DNA from 2 places in the Pediococcus ethanolidurans genome. Region 2 is predicted to be linked to the other one. Evidence: a T-box and tRNA genes for the amino acid it is inferred to sense, from the RefSeq annotation. Region 2 holds a T-box; the other holds one or more tRNA genes.
The links. A T-box is a leader RNA that pairs with one kind of tRNA and senses whether it is charged. The one in region 2 lies ahead of tyrS (tyrosine--tRNA ligase), so its partner is inferred to be a tRNA-Tyr.
Positions count from the first base shown of each region.

Region 1 (3,397 bases), 1.1 Mb from region 2:
TTTTCCTGCTGAGAAACGTGGTATTGCGTTAGGAATTGGTGGCATCGTCATAAATTTGGGACCAGCAATTGGCCCAACATTATCTGGGATAATTGTTACGCATTGGTCCTGGCGCATGTTATTCATAGCATTAATTCCAATTGCCTGCTTAGTTTTAGTGCTAGGTATTTTTACAATCGACAATGTTACTGATACAAGAAGTGATCACCTGGATATGCCATCATTGATCATGTCCGTTTTTGGGTTTGGTGGTTTGGGTTTGGTGGTTTGCTTTTTGGGCTTTCACAAATTGGCGTCTCTGGAAATTTAGATGTTACCTCGTTGTTTGAAATTTTAAGTGGATTACTTGTAATCAGTTTATTTTGTAAACGTCAGTTATCTCTTAAACATCCACTCTTGGAATTACGCGTTTTTACTGCTCCTTCTTTTCGTAAAGTCGCCTTACTCGCGGCATTAACAAACATTGCTTTAATGGGTCCGGAGTTAGTAATTCCCCTCTATAATCAAACAATTCGTGAAACTAATGCCATGACTTCTGGGCTGTTAATGCTTCCCGGTACTATATTGATGGCCATTCTTTCACCACTTTCCGGTAAATTGTACGATCGTTTTGGTATAAAAAGGCTTGTATCAGCTGGTTTTACAGCAACTTTTTTTGCTACAATTCCGATGATTTTCTTTGATGCTTCCACATCTTTAAACACAATTGCATTCTTGTATGCCATTCGTTCTGCAGGTTTAACACTAGTTTTCATGCCACTAACTACTTCTGGATTAAATGCCCTGCCCCATTCCTATTTAGTTTATGGTAGTACCATGATCGTTACTTTACAGCAACTAGCTAGTTCACTTGGTACTGCCGCATTAGTAACGGCAATTAAATTAGGTCATGGATTTCAGTGGGCATTTACATTAGTTTTGATAATAGGTGCATTTTGTTTGATTATTAGTGCTACCTTAAAAAATAAAACAGTTACTGAAATTTAAAGATGGTTAAACATATTTTTCGGGAACATATTTTTCTTTATTCTTACTTTTTTTGTTTCCATAATTCTTGGTATCATGTTGTTTTCTGGGCTCTATACTTTTTCCTGTTGATGGATTACCAATTTGGTAGTCTAGTAACAGGAATTTTTTGTAAAAAAAAGCCCCTCGAGGGGAGCTACAATGCCGCCGGTGGGGGTCGAACCCACACTCCCGGTAAAGGGAACTGGATTTTGAGTCCAGCGCGTCTGCCAATTCCGCCACAGCGGCATCTAACTGGTTATGTCAATTACACAAAACCTCAAGGATAACTAATGAAATCCTTAGGGCGGTAGGTGGGAATCGAACCCACGCGTGCCGGAGCCACAATCCGGTGCGTTAACCACTTCGCCACTACCGCCATCAATGGCAGGGATAGTAGGAGTTGAACCCACATCGACGGTTTTGGAGACCGTAGTTCTACCATTAAACTATATCCCTATCATTAAAATGGAAGGGAGTGGATTCGAACCACCGAACCCGAAGGAGCGGATTTACAGTCCGCCGCGTTTAGCCAGACTTCGCTACCCTTCCATAATATGGCGCAGGACAGAATCGAACTGCCGACACACGGAGCTTCAATCCGTTGCTCTACCAACTGAGCTACTGCGCCATAAACAAATGATATAAAATAAAAGGCTATTTTATTTTAACGGTTCCAACGAGACTCGAACTCGTGATCTCCTGCGTGACAGGCAGGCGTCCTAAACCAACTAGACCATGGAACCATAATTTTAAATGGAGAGTACAGGGCTCGAACCTGTGACCCTCTGCTTGTAAGGCAGACGCTCTCCCAACTGAGCTAACCCTCCATAAAAATGACCCGTACGGGATTCGAACCCATGTTACTGCCGTGAAAGGGCAGTGTCTTAAACCACTTGACCAACGGGTCATACTTAATTACAACGGAGAGTAAGGGATTCGAACCCTTGAGACGGATAAATCCGTCTACATGATTTCCAGTCATGCTCCTTCGGCCAGCTCGGACAACTCTCCATATCATTAACTCCGGCAGGCGGACTCGAACCGTCGACAACCTGATTAACAGTCAGGGGCTCTACCAACTGAGCTATGCCGGAATATTCGCATGGCAACGTCCTACCCTCGCAGGGAGCGATCCCCCAACTACTCTCGGCGCTAAGAAGCTTAACTTCTGTGTTCGACATGGGAACAGGTGTATCCTTCTCGCTATCGCCACCACACTTCTCCGATCCACCTTCGTGGCTCGTGTGAAAGAAATTTATTCTCTCAAAACTAAATAATATCGAATCCTTCTCTTTGAGAACACCACTTTGTGGTTAAGTCCTCGACCGATTAGTATTGGTCCGCTCCATGTATCACTACACTTCCACTCCCAACCTATCTACCTGATCATCTCTCAGGGGTCTTACTTCCATAAATGGAATGGGAAATCTCATCTTGAGGCGAGTTTCACACTTAGATGCTTTCAGCGTTTATCTCATCCATACATAGCTACCCAGCGATGCTCCTGGCGGAACAACTGGTACACCAGCGGTATGTCCATCCCGGTCCTCTCGTACTAAGGACAGATCCTCGCAAATTTCCTACGCCCGCGACGGATAGGGACCGAACTGTCTCACGACGTTCTGAACCCAGCTCGCGTACCGCTTTAATGGGCGAACAGCCCAACCCTTGGGACCGACTACAGCCCCAGGATGCGATGAGCCGACATCGAGGTGCCAAACCTCCCCGTCGATGTGAACTCTTGGGGGAGATAAGCCTGTTATCCCCAGGGTAGCTTTTATCCGTTGAGCGATGGCCCTTCCATACGGTACCACCGGATCACTAAGCCCGACTTTCGTCCCTGCTCGACCTGTCTGTCTCGCAGTCAAGCTCTCTTCTGCCTTTACACTCAGCGAATGATTTCCAACCATTCTGAGAGAACCTTTGGGCGCCTCCGTTACTCTTTAGGAGGCGACCGCCCCAGTCAAACTGCCCACCTGACACTGTCTTCCGCCACGCTTAGTGGCGCGAGTTAGAGGGTTCATACAGCGAGGGTAGTATCCCACCAACGCCTCCACCGAAACTAGCGTTCCGGTTTCTATGGCTCCTACCTATCCTGTACAAGCTGTACAAACACTCAATATCAAGCTACAGTAAAGCTCCATGGGGTCTTTCCGTCCTGTCGCGGGTAACCCGCATCTTCACGGGTATTATAATTTCACCGAGTCTCTCGTTGAGACAGTGCCCAGATCGTTACGCCTTTCGTGCGGGTCGGAACTTACCCGACAAGGAATTTCGCTACCTTAGGACCGTTATAGTTACGGCCGCCGTTTACTGGGGCTTCATTTCAAAGCTTCGCCGAAGCTAACTCATTCACTTAACCTTCCAGCACCGGGCAGGCGTCAGCCCC
Region 1 is NZ_OZ061250.1:1,511,403-1,514,799, reverse strand. It holds gene AB3219_RS07540 (MFS transporter) at 1-310, shown strand, start outside; gene AB3219_RS07535 (MFS transporter) at 322-987, shown strand; tRNA gene AB3219_RS07530 (tRNA-Leu) at 1,169-1,254, opposite strand; tRNA gene AB3219_RS07525 (tRNA-His) at 1,312-1,384, opposite strand; tRNA gene AB3219_RS07520 (tRNA-Trp) at 1,391-1,464, opposite strand; tRNA gene AB3219_RS07515 (tRNA-Tyr) at 1,475-1,557, opposite strand; tRNA gene AB3219_RS07510 (tRNA-Phe) at 1,564-1,636, opposite strand; tRNA gene AB3219_RS07505 (tRNA-Asp) at 1,677-1,751, opposite strand; tRNA gene AB3219_RS07500 (tRNA-Val) at 1,763-1,835, opposite strand; tRNA gene AB3219_RS07495 (tRNA-Glu) at 1,843-1,915, opposite strand; tRNA gene AB3219_RS07490 (tRNA-Ser) at 1,930-2,019, opposite strand; tRNA gene AB3219_RS07485 (tRNA-Asn) at 2,030-2,102, opposite strand; rRNA gene rrf (5S ribosomal RNA) at 2,109-2,225, opposite strand; rRNA gene AB3219_RS07475 (23S ribosomal RNA) at 2,318-3,397, opposite strand, start outside.
Region 1: it encodes a tRNA-Tyr, which carries the amino acid that the T-box ahead of tyrS (tyrosine--tRNA ligase) is inferred to sense. The anticodon was not compared.

Region 2 (3,397 bases):
TTTTACGACTACCCGACTTGTTTCACTCACTACTTTTAGGACTGCTCGGTAAAACAATAGGCATTTCATAAACTCGTCTCCCGCGGGATTGCGATCCCGCATACGCCGAATTTATGAAATGCCTATTACCGTTTTACCTCGCACACTTTATCTTACCTTCACCAAAAAGTACTTCTTCTTTCCGCGGCGCACAATCACAAACTTTCCATCAAAATGCGATCCCGGATCAATCTGTGCCTCCACATCCTGCACCTTTTCTCCATTTATTCGAATCGCACCATTCTTCACATCTTCTCGCGCCTGTCTCCTCGATGGCTCAATCTTCGTATCATCCACCAACCACAACACAATATTTTGCTTCTCATTTTTCACTTCAACCGTCGGCATATTCTTAAATCCTTGCTCAATTTCACCAGCCGTCAAATCCTGTACCTCACCCGAAAAAAGTGCCTTAGTAATATGCTGAGCCTCAATTACCGCCTGTTTGCCGTGCACAAACTCCGTCACTTCTTCAGCCAAACGTCGTTGCGCCTCACGTTTCTCAGGTTGTGTCCGCACCTTTTCAGCCAATTCGTCAATTTCATCTTCGTCGAGGAAAGTAAAGTACTTCAAGTATTTCACCACATCACGATCATCTTGGTTAATCCAAAATTGATAAAATTCATATGGTGACGTCTTCTTTGGATCCAGCCAAACAGCTCCACCAGCCGTCTTACCAAACTTAGTTCCATCTGCTTTCAACATCAATGGAATTGTCAATGCAAATACGTCTGTATCAGAACCCTCAATTTTATGAATTAAATCAATTCCAGCTGTAATATTTCCCCACTGGTCCGCACCGCCAATTTGTAATTGGACATTTTCATGCCGATATAGATGAAGAAAATCAATTGACTGCAAAATTTGATAAGTAAATTCCGTAAACGAAATCCCTACCTCCAAACGACTGGCAACAACTTCTTTGTTCAGCATTGTATTAACATTAAACAATTTACCGTAATCACGTAGAAAATCTAATAATGATAATTTTGATAGCCAATCATAGTTATTTACAATGGTAAAATTGTCTGTTCCAAACAATTTAATCATTTGAGCAGATAAAGCATCTTCATTATGTTTAACTTGATCCATGGACTGCAAAACACGTTCCGAATTTTTACCTGATGGATCACCAATTGCACCAGTTCCCCCACCAATAACGATAACCGGATGATGTCCCTGCAACTGGAATCTCATTAGCATCATAAAGGGAATCAAATGCCCAATGTGTAAACTGTCTCCAGTTGGATCAACACCACAGTATAAACCAATCTGCTTTTTGTTAGTTAACTCCCGCAAACCTTCTTCGTCTGTAGATTGATTAACTGCACCACGCCATTTTAATTCATCAATAATATTCATAATATTTTCCTCCTCTTTTTTGGTATAAAAAAATCCCTAAAGTCAATAAAGACTCTAGGGACGAATTTTTCCGCGTTACCACCCAAGTTATTGCATCATCTGCAATCACTCAACATCGATAACGTGATGAATCGCTAATTTAGGATTAGAAGCTCAACAATTGTAATTTACAATTACCACATTCTGGTTCGCAGTCCCACCAGATCTCTGAAATGTTGAATAATCTGTTACTTCGATCGTCTCAATGCTTTTAATGTTAGTTACATATTAAGGGAGTTGATTTTGGAAGTCAAGCATCTTTTTAAAAAGCCAGTCGAATTAATGCCATACAGATAATTCCGACCACCACAATAACAATTAAACTTTTGGATATGATTGCTGCCAAAAATGTTGGAACGGTTGCTAAAAGATTATCCATGTTTACAGATGGTAAAGAACCTGCATGATGCGTAAAGATGTTTTCCATAATAAGTGCCGTCATGATAACCAGCGGAACAAAGCTTAAATATCGAATCAACCAATTAGGTAGATCAAAGTTCTTAACTAGTACAAAAGGAATTACTCGTGACAGCCACGTAACTAGCCCGCAACCAATAATTGCCCATAAAACTTTCATCGTGAGTGCCATTGTTCCACCGCCATTCCTAAGAAACAACCGATTAACGTCGTTGCAATCAATGCAACATTATCGGAAAAGAAAATTGTCAGTACATACATTAAAACGCAAACTATTCCGACCATCGTCACCTGAAAACCAAATGCTTTGCTGCGATCAGTGATCATTTGTAAATAAAGCAAACCAATAAACATGGCAACAAGTGCAAAGTCAAGTCCAAACGCCTTAGGATCACCAACCAGGTTACCCAGAATGCCACCGGCTGCGGTTGCTAGCGCCCAAGTTAAGTAAGCAACAAAATTAGCACCATGAAACCAACTTGGAGCTAAACGATGATTCGTAAAATTAAGTTTGTTCATACTCAAAGCAAAGGTTTCGTCTGTCAGTAATGTCCCAATACCAATATTTTGCAAAATGGAATCTTGACGAAAGTACTGAGCTACCGTTGTACTCATTAAAATAAACCGCGCATTAACCAAAAATACCGACAACATTACAAACGGAATGGAACTGCCAACTAATAATAAACTTACCATAATAAATTGGGCCGAACCGGCATATGTAATTAACGACATTAGTAGAATTTCTAATACGCTCAATCCACTAGTTTTACCTACAATGCCAAACGCAAGGCCTATTCCTATATAGCCAAACACAGTTGGCAACGCATGATTCCTGTGTCAAAATCTAGTTTTTCATTCACACAATTTCATCCCTTATTTTCATTTTACTTTTTCTATATTCACTTGGCGTCATTTCAAAATATTTTTTAAAAGCGCGACTAAAATAATTTGCACTTTTAAATCCGCTTCTTAATGCAATTGGTTTTATTTTCATGGTACTTTCCCGTAATAACTGTTTTCCGTGGTTTAACCGAATTTGATTAAGATACTGCATAACTGAACTACCAGTTTCAACTCGAAAAACATGTTCAAAATAAGTTTTTCCAACGTGCATTTCGTTAGCTATATCCTCAAGTGTCAGCTGCTTTTGATAATTAATTTGAAGATAGCGTTGGCTCAACGTTACCCATTCAGCGTTACTCACCACATGACCACCAGGCTGACATCGTTTGCATGCATGAAACCCTGCCTTTTCAGCTTCACTTAAATTTTCAAAGATAAAAACGTTTTTTCTCAGTGGCGTTCGTGACGAACACGCTGGTTTACATACAATTTTCGTGAACAGCATAAAAGAAATGACTATCCGCGCTACTATCATTATGAATAATTGCCTGTCATTGTGCATTAGTTGGTCTTTGAAAAGTTGTCATTATCTTTTCCTCATTAAAATCAAAATGAAAAAGCCAAATTTCGAACTTTTTATTTGTTATAATTTAAGCAAAATCACAATCTGGAGGTCACTTATGAAAACATTCTA
Region 2 is NZ_OZ061250.1:391,172-394,568, forward strand. It holds gene tyrS (tyrosine--tRNA ligase) at 148-1,401, opposite strand; T-box leader at 1,455-1,655, opposite strand; gene AB3219_RS01915 (AzlD domain-containing protein) at 1,703-2,017, opposite strand; partial or broken gene AB3219_RS01920 (AzlC family ABC transporter permease) at 2,014-2,720, opposite strand; gene AB3219_RS01925 (helix-turn-helix domain-containing protein) at 2,717-3,208, opposite strand; gene AB3219_RS01930 (methylated-DNA--[protein]-cysteine S-methyltransferase) at 3,384-3,397, shown strand, end outside.